2 regions of the Paenibacillus sp. NPDC058177 genome follow, and region 2 is predicted to be linked to the other one. Evidence: riboswitches for the same ligand, from Rfam matches in the RefSeq annotation. Region 2 holds a riboswitch; the other holds the start of a gene.
What was found. A riboswitch is a leader RNA that binds a small molecule or an ion and turns the genes downstream of it on or off. The one in region 2 is predicted to bind cyclic di-AMP.
Positions count from the first base shown of each region.

Region 1: another riboswitch for cyclic di-AMP. It lies ahead of ACFVU8_RS22690 (TrkH family potassium uptake protein); the one in region 2 lies ahead of ACFVU8_RS29395 (resuscitation-promoting factor).

Region 1 is NZ_JBHVVB010000006.1:261,226-267,134, forward strand. Features, by position in the region: gene ACFVU8_RS22675 (succinate dehydrogenase cytochrome b558 subunit) at 1-82, opposite strand, end outside; gene ACFVU8_RS22680 (LysR family transcriptional regulator) at 522-1,424, shown strand; gene ACFVU8_RS22685 (potassium channel family protein) at 1,490-2,155, opposite strand; gene ACFVU8_RS22690 (TrkH family potassium uptake protein) at 2,170-3,528, opposite strand; cyclic di-AMP (ydaO/yuaA leader) riboswitch at 3,621-3,796, opposite strand; gene ACFVU8_RS22695 (GntR family transcriptional regulator) at 4,065-4,448, shown strand; gene ACFVU8_RS22700 (ABC transporter ATP-binding protein) at 4,448-5,179, shown strand; gene ACFVU8_RS22705 (hypothetical protein) at 5,176-5,909, shown strand, end outside.
Region 2 is NZ_JBHVVB010000013.1:47,267-53,175, reverse strand. Features, by position in the region: gene ACFVU8_RS29410 (AbrB/MazE/SpoVT family DNA-binding domain-containing protein) at 769-1,023, opposite strand; gene ACFVU8_RS29405 (HD domain-containing protein) at 1,330-2,613, shown strand; gene ACFVU8_RS29400 (TatD family hydrolase) at 2,668-3,438, shown strand; cyclic di-AMP (ydaO/yuaA leader) riboswitch at 3,638-3,865, shown strand; gene ACFVU8_RS29395 (resuscitation-promoting factor) at 4,149-5,312, shown strand; gene rnmV (ribonuclease M5) at 5,486-5,909, shown strand, end outside.

The sequences.
Region 1 (5,909 bases), on a different contig from region 2:
TCAGCATGTGCTCAAGAAAAAAGCCCCCGAGCGGGATAACGCCGAGCAAGGAATGAATCTTTCTGGAATAAAATCCTCTCATACTGGTGTGTCCCCTTTCCGATTAAAACAGCGTTTTCATTAATGAGCATTTACCGCCGGGACTACTTCTTGAAACAGCGCATGATGACATAAAAAAGGGTATCTCCCGATTTGCAACCCGCTATCCCTTGTGTTCCCGGACTTTGATTATTTATTCACAAAGTGTGAATATCTTGTGTCACTTTTCATGTTACTCTTTTTTGTCTTATAAGGGAATTGCAATATAATTATTAATCGTTATACAATTAATGCATAAGAATGTTTTTTATGTGATAATGATTATCATTTACAGCGCTTTTTTTCCTTTTCATTCCTGAAAGCACTACTTATCTGTGATTCAACCCTCAATCGTTCTATGCTTTTTATCACTTCTTATACCGGCAGAATAAGGCACAATCCTGACAGAGTCATACCTTGTATTATTACGGGAGGAAGACACTATGTTTGACGATCTGGATATATTCGCGGCAGTGGTGGAGCATTCCAGCCTGAACCGGGCTTCACGCCAGCTTAACCTGTCACAACCCGCCCTTTCCCGCAAAATCTCCAAGCTGGAGGAGAGGCTGGGCGTTCCATTGTTCAACCGGTACGGCAAGCGCTTGGAACTCACCGAGGTTGGCCGCCTCGCTTACACCTATGCGCTAGAGCAGCGACAACAGCGTTCCAAGTTTCTGGAGGCGCTCTCAAAGTTCAAAGAAGGCGAACCCCAGCTTGTTACGCTGGGGGCCAGCCTGACCACGCTGCAGACTACACTGCCGCCGCTGGTCAACACCTATATGGAGAAGTATCCCGCTGCCGAACTGAAACTGATTACCGGAAAGACGCATGAGATTGTCTCCTCGGTCAGCGAGGGCAAGTGTGATGTAGGAATTATTGCTTCCTCCATTCAGGAGCCCGGGCTGCGCTGTATTCCGCTCTTCGAGGATCAGCTCCGCCTGGTGGTCTCCAGTCAGCATCCGCTCACTCTGCTGCCCAAGCTGAGCATGGACCATCTCTCACGCCTGCCGATGATCCTGTTCTCCAAGGGAACCTGGTACCGCCGCCTGACCGACGATTTGTTCCAGCGCTGCGGTATTGATCCCGATGTGCGCATGGAGATCGATTCCTTCGAGGCGATCGTCCGGCTGCTGCCGACGGCGAAGACCGCGGCACTCCTGCCCAAATCCTATCTGCGTCCCGAGCTGCTGAATGGCAGCGGGCTCGTCTCGCTGCATATCAAGGAGCTGGAGCAGACCCAGCGGACTACCTGTCTGATCTACCGGGACGGCGGCGGGCTAAGCGGTGCTGCCCGCTCACTGGTGCAGGTGACAGAAGAAGTATTCCTGCCAAAGCTGACCGATTGAGAAGAGGCTTTGCTCTAAAAAACCCGCCTGCGGACAAGCCGCAGACGGGTTTTTGGCATAAACAATTACAGGTTAACGGCTTCTTCCTCAAATTGGTCAATACCCTCATTGGAGCCGATGACGACCATAATATCACCTTCGTACAAGGAATCCAGCGCAGTCGGAGCGACGATAATTCCACTCTCCCTGTTGATGGCAATGATGCTGCACCCGTATTTGGCCCGGGTATTCAGCTGGGACAGACTCTTGCCATCCATACAGGATGGAACATTCATCTCGACAATTTTATAATCCTTGGATATTTCGATATAATCCAGCAGATTGGGAGTGACTAACTGGTGAGCCACCCGAACCCCCATATCCCGCTCGGGGAAAATCACCCGGTCCACACCCAGTTTGGTCAAGGCGCGTCCATGAAGAATAGATATAGCCTTGGCCACCACCTGCTTGACACCAAGCTCCTTCAGCAGAATGGCTGTCAGAATACTACGCTCCATATTATCGCCAATGGCTACAATACCACAGTCAAAATTTCGGACACCGAGCGAACGCAAAATGCCCTCGTCTGTGGCATCCGCCATCACCGCATGGGTGAGCTTGTCGCTCATCTCCTCCACCCGTTCTTCCAGATGGTCCACTCCGAGCACCTCATAGCCCATATCCATCAGCTCAAGCGCCAAGCTTGAACCGAACCGTCCCAGCCCAATTACTACAAATTGCTGTGGTTTCATCTCCCGATAACTCCTTATCCAATAATCATTTTGCCTTCCGGATACTGATACAATGGTTTACCCTGTTTTGGGCCAAGTGCATAGGCCAGCGTCAATAGTCCCAGCCTGCCAGCGAACATAGTGAGACAGATGAGGATTTTGCCGACTAACGACAGCTCCGGCGTCAACCCCATGCTCAGCCCCACGGTCGCGAAAGCCGAAGTTGTCTCGAACAGAATCTCCAAAAAGTCGCGTCCCTCAGTCGTCGAGAGCACCATAGATACAGTGACAATCAATAGCAGAGCGAGCAAGGTGATGGTCAGTGCTTTGAACACCCGCTCCTGTGCCAGCCGGTAACGGAAGAATACTATATCCTCACGCCCACGCAGCATGGAGATTACAGCGCCGATCATGAGCGTAAAGGTCGTTGTTTTGATCCCACCCCCGGTAGAACCGGGAGAAGCACCGATAAACATTAGAATCACGATAAAAAATTGCGTGGCCTGACGCAGCCCGGAAATATCCAGCGTATTAGCCCCGGCCGTACGCGGTGTGACCGACTGGAAGAATGCAGCCAGTATTTTCCCGCCGATGTTCAGGGAGCCCATGCTCCGCGGATTCGTAAATTCAAATACAAAAATCACGAGCGTGCCTGCCAGAATCAGCGCTGCGGTTGTGGATAATACCACCTTGCTGTGCAGCGACAACCTGCGCTTGCGCCGGTAATCGACGATATCGGCAATTACGATAAACCCAAGCCCACCGGTGACAATCAGGAACATGACAATCAGATTCACTACAGGATCATTGACATATCCCATCAGGCTGCGGTAATGGCCGAACAGGTCAAAACCTGCATTGTTGAACATGGAAATGGAATGGAACAGTCCAAAGTAAATCGCCTTGCCGAGCGGCATATCAAACGCCCAGCGTATCGACAGCAGCAGTGCCGCACTCCCCTCGATCATGAGTGAATAGATCAGCACCCGACGGATGAGCCGTACAATGCCTTCCATCGAGTTCTGGTTCATGGCCTCCTGCAGAATAAGCCGGTCGCGCAGCGATATTTTCCGCTTTAACACCAGAGCAAAGAGTGTTGCCATCGTCATGAAGCCCAGGCCGCCAACCTGAATCAGGATCATAATGACGGTCTGCCCAAAAAGGGAAAAATACGTGCCGGTGTCCACAACTACCAGCCCCGTAACACAGGTAGCAGAAGTTGCTGTAAATAGCGCATCTATAAAGTTCAATGAATGTCCCGTCCGACTGGCAACCGGAAGCATCAGCAGCAGCGTACCAATCAAAATGATCGCCGCAAAACCGAGTACCAGCGTCTGGGGCGGGGAAAGTTTCAATATTGTGAAACGGTTCAACCTGGGGAATGGCGAAACCAAATCCTCACCTCTCACTATAATAAATTGACGTTGTATATCATTAGAATGCCAAACAAAAAAAGCACTGGATCACCAATGCCTCTCCCCTTGGTTCCTGCAGTGTTCTGAAGCCTACGAGGTTAGCTGACGGATTCGGGCAGCTGCAGTGCCCTATTCGTTCCCGGAACGAAATTCACCCCTGAAGATCGGCGCCCAAACTTACGTCTATATGCACCTTTCACTTCTTATGGTTCCCCCGTTTTCAATTGAAATTCGGCTTATATCTAATTGCATTCAAATTATATACGTTCTGTCCTGACATCACAAAGACACTATTAAGTATATTTGGATAAAATAATGTCTTAAAGAGTGACCGGGAACACAGGAGACCCTGTTCTCATTCCTTTTCCGTGACTTTCCTGTAATTGCATCGTTTTTCACGGTTTCATGAATATATAGAACTTTTAACCTTGAAATTGTATGGTGAGGAATGATACACTACACACAACAAGTGTATGACCTATACCCATACACATTATTCCTACTAGGGGGAAGACATGGAAGAATCTTTGGAGCTGCTGCCGCAGCAATTTCAGATCAATCCCTCGCGTCCCATCTATGAACAATTCGTCGAAGCCATCCGGGGCCGGATTGTTACCGGTATCATCCCGCTTGGCTCGCGTCTGCCATCCGTGAGGGATTTGGCAGCCGACCGAGGCGTGAATCCCACTACAGCTGCAAGAACTTATCAGGAGCTGGAGCGAATGAGCCTGATTGTCACCTATCGTGGACAGGGTACCTTTGTTACGAGGGAACAGGATGTCATCGGGGAGGCTCGCAAGGAAATGATCCTGGAGGCCGTGCGGCAATTTAAAGCTGCGGGCGCCAGCCTGGGGCTGTCAGCAGAACAGATGCTGCAATTTGATAAGGAGGAATCTTGATGCGTACGAATAAAGATATTTCATCACTGCCGGAACTCAAGGCAGCCGTGCAATGTCAGAACCTGACGCTCCGCACGAGGAAAAAAACAATTTTGGACGACGTAAGCTTTCATATTCCCCAAGGCAGTATCACTGGACTGCTCGGTCCTAATGGTGCAGGCAAGTCTACCCTATTACGCCTGATCACCGGACTGGCTACACCAGACTCCGGCTCCGTGAAGATTTTCGGCGAACCTGCCGGCGTAGACCGTCTAGGACAGTTATCCCTGCTGCCGGACCGCAGCAGCCTGCCTGGATGGCTGACTGTAGGGCGCTGGCTTCACTTTGCTGAAGGCATATATCCCGATTGGGACAATGTGAAGGCAGAACAACTAATGGGTCAGCTTTCCGTTAAGAGGGAATCCCGTATCTCAACCTTATCCCGCGGGGAAGAAGCCAGACTGCAACTGCTGACCTGCCTGTCCCGCAAAGCTCCGTTAGTCATACTCGATGAGCCCTTCACTGGTGTGGATCTCATTTCCAGAGAGGAAATTGCATCCACAGTTGTGGGAGAGATGGCTGATGGTGAACGTACCTTTTTGATTGCTACTCATGATATCCGGGAAATGGAGCTACTGTTTGACCGCCTAATTCTAATCGGTAACGGACGGATACAAGGTATTGAGGATGTGGAACGGCTCCGTCAGTCCGGTCATTCCGTTGAATCCCGTTACAGGGAAGTGTTCGCATGACAGCGCTTAGAGCGTTAACAGATCTGGAGTACAGCCGCTATAATCCGTTTAAGTGGGGCCAAAAATCTTTTTTGGGGATTACTGTAGCCCTATTCGCTCTGCTCTTGGGTATCGGATGGTATCTCTTTCATGGCAGACAGCCTTCCCTGCAAACTCCTTTTACAGCAGGCACCTTTCTTATGGTAGGGATCATTATGTATCTCGCTTCAGTCGATATGCTGTTGTTTACAGTCCATAGTAGCCGGGAGTGGATTCTGAATTTCCCGCACCCCCGCAAGCTACTTCTGTATGCCAAGGCGATCAGCCTGTTTAAGCATGGATTGTATCTTGCTTCCATCGTTATAGCTGCTAATATCGGACTGTATGTACTCTTCAACCTGACAGGACACTATGAGCACCTTCTGTTCAAAGAGCTCATCCTAACAGTAGTCGCTCATGCACTCTTTATGGCTTCGATCTTTCCGCTCGCCATCGTATGCGGATTGCTGGCAGGAACCATTCTTATGGGCTGGAAAATGCTGCTGTTCGTTCCCTTTTCATTATTATGGCTGTCTCCATTGATGGCTTTGTCCACCTACTTGAACTCCACTGCTTTGAACGGTGAGCAATTACAATACCTGAGTCCGTCCTATATCCTGCTGTATACGGTAGGAATTCTACTGATTGGCTGGCCTCTGAGCTACATGCTGATCCATTGGATTGCCAAGGCTGGTCTCGAAAGAATGAGTGA
Region 2 (5,909 bases):
CTGTCGTCAGTAGCTCATTTGGGGTTAGAAGTCCCAACGGCTCTAACTAAGGCAATTCCCAAAGGGAGAGCCGCCGCAATCCGCACGACGTAACTCATTCGCCGAATCAGCTGTACGCCTATAGCCGAGTTAAGCCGATTCCCGCAGGGAGAGCGATCAAGCCCCGTCGTCAGTAGCTCATTCGGGGTTAGAAGTCCCATCGGCTCCAACGTAAGGCAATTCCCAAAGGGAGAGCCGCTGCAATCCGCACGACGTAACTCATTCGCCGAATCAGCTGTACGCCTATAGCCGACGCCAGCGATTCACGAAGGGAGAGCGACCCATCCCCGCTGTGTGTAGCTCACTCGGGGTTAGACGTATCACCCGGCGCCGAAGTGAGGCGATTCCCGAAGGGAGAGCCGCCGCAGTCCACACGCCGTAACTCATCGAACCGCACTAAAAGTACGGATCACCGTCGACGCAATGCGATTCCCAAAGGGAGAGCTGCCGCAGTCCGTTCGTAGTAACTCACCCATCCGCGCCGCATGACGAGGCCCGCAGGGCCGGGCCTACCACTACCGCCTGCTTCCGTCCGCGATTGCCGCACTGTCCGCGGGTGTGCCCTTCCAAGTGTCCAGAGGGCTGGCAGCCCTTTGGGGCCCTCCCTACAGGGAGGGTTTGGGAGGGTGTCCCCACAAAAAAAGTGCCCCCCGCATAAACGGAGGGCCAAGGAGATATAAAAAGGTTAGAATTAACAATTTGATTTATTCTTATTATATACTATTTGTTTTAGTTTGTCACAGGGGTAGGGATAGTAGAAATGCATTCATGACAAACAATTTTTCCTTTGAAATAAGTTACATTCTCGGCATTGCCACAGAAGATGCAGGCAGGCTCATATTTCTTAAGCATGATCCGCTCACCGTCCACGTAAATTTCGAGCGCATCCTTTTCACCAATGCCAAGCGTACGGCGCAATTCAATTGGAATAACAACCCGTCCCAGTTCGTCTACTTTTCTTACAATTCCTGTTGATTTCATCATAGCCATCGTTGCCCCTTTCAAATATCAAAAGCGTCATTATTCGACATTCTTCACTGTTTTATGATATCCATAATACCAACGATTCCCAAAACAGTCAACCTTTTTTCTAACGAATTTTAGGGTAATTTTATGGAAATGTACAGTGCTGTTAGGTTTGAAGCAAAACCACCCAAAAATTACATAAATAAATTTTGTCGATTCAACCACTCATTTTGTGTCATAATTCGACAAAGTGCGACATTATTACCCATTATATACCGCCAAGAGCGAAATGACTAATTAAAATTAGATGAAGGAGTTGATCTCATGAAGAAGCCGCTCACAGAAGAGAAGGTTTTCAAAGATCCGGTTCACAATTACATTCACGTGCAGGATGTAATCATCTGGCGTTTGATTAATACTAAGGAATTCCAACGCTTGCGCCGGATTCGGCAACTAGGTACCTCTTATCTGACTTTCCATGGTGCAGAACACAGCCGATTCTCGCATTCTCTTGGTGTCTATGAAATTACACGTCGAATTATTTCCCAGTTTGAACGAAGTGGATATAAAGGATGGATTCCGGAAGAACGATTGCTCACGCTCTGTGCAGCGCTGCTTCATGATTTGGGGCATGGACCGTTCTCCCATTCTATAGAAGAAGCTTTTGAAATGAACCATGAGGACTGGACGTGCCGGATCATTCTGGAGAACACAGAAATCACCAATATTCTAAGGGATGTAGAGGAAGATTTCCCTCAGAAAGTCGCTTCAGTTATCGCCAAAACCTATGAGCACGCAATTGTTGTCAATTTGGTGTCTAGTCCCCTCGATGCTGACCGGATGGATTATCTTCTGCGGGATGCTTATTACACTGGTGTGAATTACGGTACGATTGATATCGATCGAATTCTGCGGGTGCTCCGTCCCTATAATGGAAGAGTTGTAGTTAAGGAATCAGGAATGCATGCGATAGAGGACTATCTGATGTCGCGGTATCAAATGTACTGGCAGGTATATTTTCATCCGGTAACCCGGAGTTCTGAAATTATTTTAAGACAGATTTTCCGCCGGGCCAAAGAGCTGTACTTAGAGGGGTATAATTTTAAATTTATGATTCATCCACTAGGTGACTTGCTTCAGGGGGAAGTGACAGTGCAGCAGTATTTGCTGCTAGATGAAGCGTTAGTTCAAACGGCCTTCATGCAATGGACACTGGAGGAGGATGGACTGCTAAGCGACTTGTGCAGCCGGTTTATTCATCGTAAACTGTATAAATATGTGGAGACGGAGAGTCTCAATCCGGAGACGATTGACGAAATCCGCCGCAGTTTTGCGGGAGCCGGGCTGGACCCGGAATATGATCTGGAAATTGATTTTCCGTCAGACCTTCCGTATGATGTGTTTCGTCCAGGAGAGGGTTTTGACAGCAATCAAATATTGCTGCTTGACCGGAAGGATCGGCTCCGTGAAATCTCGGAGGTTTCAGATATTGTACGTTCCATCAGCGGCATTCACCGTGGAAGATATCACCTATATTTTCCTCAAGATAAGCTGAATAAGGCGCTTTCACAACTGCCTGACTCTGTTGCTGAAATATTCGCAAAATAAAGATTAAATAGTTATTTTTGAACATAGAGACCAAGACCGGGAGGACAACAGTACATGTACTTATTCGACACACATACCCATCTGGATGCCCCGCAATTCGACGAGGACCGCGAACAGGTCATTGCTCGTGCGGTAGAGGCCGGTGTCAGCAAAATGATTAATATCGGATTCAATCGGGGGACGATCCCAACCACGATGCAGCTCGCAGAAAAGTATGATTATATTTATGCAGCAGTGGGGTGGCATCCACAGGATGCGATTGACATGAAGGAGGGGGACCTTGATTGGATTGCCTCGCTATGCAGCCACAAAAAGGTCGTCGCCATTGGTGAGATCGGACTCGATTATTACTGGGATACCTCACCGAAGGACGTGCAGCACGAGGTCTTCCGCAAGCAGATCGGACTAGCCCGCGAGCTGAAAATGCCAATCTGTATTCATAATCGGGAGGCCCATGAGGATGTAGTGCGAATTCTTCGCGAGGAGAAGGCTAACGAGGTTGGCGGTGTAATGCATTCCTTCTCGGGTAGCTGGGAAACAGCGAAAATGTGCCTGGATTTGGGATTCCACTTATCCTTCGGAGGACCGATAACGTTCAAGAATGCAAGGGTTCCCAAAGAGGTGCTGGCGCAGACGCCGCTGGACCGTTTATTGATCGAAACAGACTCCCCGTATCTGACGCCACACCCCTTCCGTGGGAAGCGAAATGAGAGCGCTCATGTCAAGTTGGTGGCAGAAGCTGCGGCAGAAATTAAAGGGATAACTTGGGAGGAATTGGCTGAAATTACGTATGCGAACGCACTGGAACGATTTGTCATTGAGTGAAATCGGGAGGAAACACGGTGAAAAATAGAGTATAGCCGATGTATTAAACTTTTTTAACAAAAAAACAGCCGAATATTACAATATTTTAACCATATATTTGCGTAAACGTGGTTGAATCGTCCTTTACAACATGCATCAAAACAGGATATCATCTTTTCAGTGCAGTGAGCTGTTGTTACAGTGACAGCCCACGCTATCATGGATCGTCTCGCTGAGTCTCCGTATGGAGAACGGGGGAACCAATATTGTTTGCCGTATACAGAGCACATCAAGTACAGCTTAGAATGCCGCAGACAGTAGTTGATTTCTTCACGTGGTCTTTGGGGTGAATTTTAGGGCAACCGCCGTGAGCGGGTGACCCGAGATAGGGCGTCTCTCTTTCGTCCGAACCCGACAGCTAACCCCGTAAGCGAAAGTAAGAGAGGAAACCTCGTGCATGAGCCGCGTATTCTGACATCGGAGAAGCCACGAAAGAGTCCTCATAGAACTCTTTTAGGCTTCTTTTATTTTGAATATTGCGCATGTACCCTGCATACTGTTATATAACAGATGTGGGGGGAGCACTATGCCGGGCAGGCGATCCATGAGCAGGAGACGCAAAGGTATTGCAAATAGCGTGTCCTGTGACAATCTCGAATAGTTTCGTCCGAATGATAACAGTCATCTTGGTATACAGCTGACGACGGGGCTATGTAAGGAGGATGGAGAGAATGGGCGTATTCCAACCAGAAGTATCCCATGATTCGCAATCATCCAGCAGGTCTTACGCTTTACGGTGGGAACAAGTGAACTTTCGCGTACTTTCACTTGCCGGCGTGTTATCGATTTTGATCACGCTGATCATTCTGCTGTACGTGCACGGTCAAAGCAGCAAGCAGATCACTTTAGTAATTGACGGGAAAACGCAGTCTCTGGAAACGCGTGAAGCGATTCTCAGTGATGCACTAGCAAAAGAGCAAATTTCGCTGCAGCCGCATGATCAACTATCTATAGGCCTTAGTGATGAAATAAAAGACGGCGACCGTGTCGTGATTAACCGTGCGCAGCCATTCAGTCTTACTGCGGATGGTGCAAAAAAGATTTTTTATACGACCGAGAAAACAATCGGTCAGGCCATCAAGAAGCTGGGTATTGCCCTCGAAGGCCATGATAAGATTTTCCCTTCGCTAGATACCACTATCTCTGCCAATATGGATATCAAGATTGTCCGCATTAACAAACAAACTGTACAACGGACAACGAACTTGCCATATCGAGTCATCAAGACGGCAGACCCCTCCCTTACCAAGGGAACAGTTAGAGTGGCACAGGCGGGCGCACCAGGCGTCATGATCCAGCACATCGAAAAGATTTATCAAGACGGTGAACTGGCTTCCATGCGTATGGTTGGGAAAGAAGTTCAGACGGTGACCAAAGACAAGATTATCGCCGTTGGCACAAAGCCTCTCCCTAAACCTGTTACAGTGGCCCAAACAACAACTTCCAAAACAGCTAATGCTACCATTTCAACAAAAACCAGTGCCAAGAGCAGCAATGTCGCCACTAAATCGGGCGTCAATTTTGAATACAAGAAATTAATCAAGAACGTCTCGATGACTGCTTATTCTTCAGAAGAACCGGGAATTGGAACTCGTACCGCCTCCGGCACACGCGTAACGGAAGGACGTACGATTGCAGTGGACCCTAATGTAATTCCTATCGGTTGGTGGGTATATATCGAAGGCCTTGGCTTCCGCCGTGCAGAAGATACTGGTGGTGCTATCAAAGGCAATAAGGTGGATGTCTACTACGATTCGTTGAACCATGCACGTAACTTCGGACGCAAGTCGCGTACGGTGTATGTGATTGGACCTGTAAAACCGGAGCTTAACTAAGTCCTGGCTTTTGCAAAATTAGGTTGAATCAGCTATAGTGAGGGTAGCAGTTAAGAATAACATGTGCTCATGAAATGATCGCAGAGCTACCGCTCATCACTTATACATTCTTTAGCCAAAAAGAAGGGGAGCGAATCCTCTTCTTTTTGCGTTTACGAGAAGGAGTCAACACTATGATCAAGGAAGTGATCGTTGTCGAAGGCAAGAGCGACACGATAGCCATCAAGCGGGCGGTACAGGCTGATACCATTGAGACTGGCGGCTCCGCGGTGGACAAGAAGGTGATTGCCAAAATCGCGCTCGCCATGGAGCGGCGGGGGGTAATCATTCTAACCGATCCGGACCATGCAGGAGAGCGTATCCGTAAGATCGTTTCAAGCAAGGTGCCAGGCTGCAAGCATGCCTTCATCCCCGAGAAGGATGCGACCCGCAAGGGTGACATTGGCGTGGAGAATGCTACACCTGAGGCGATTCGCCACGCGCTGGCACATGTACATACGTCCTTTGAGGGCGCACCGGCCCTGATCGGGCTGGATGACCTGATGGCGGCAGGTATGCTCGTGCATCCCCGGGCCGCAGAGCGGCGGATGGCACTTG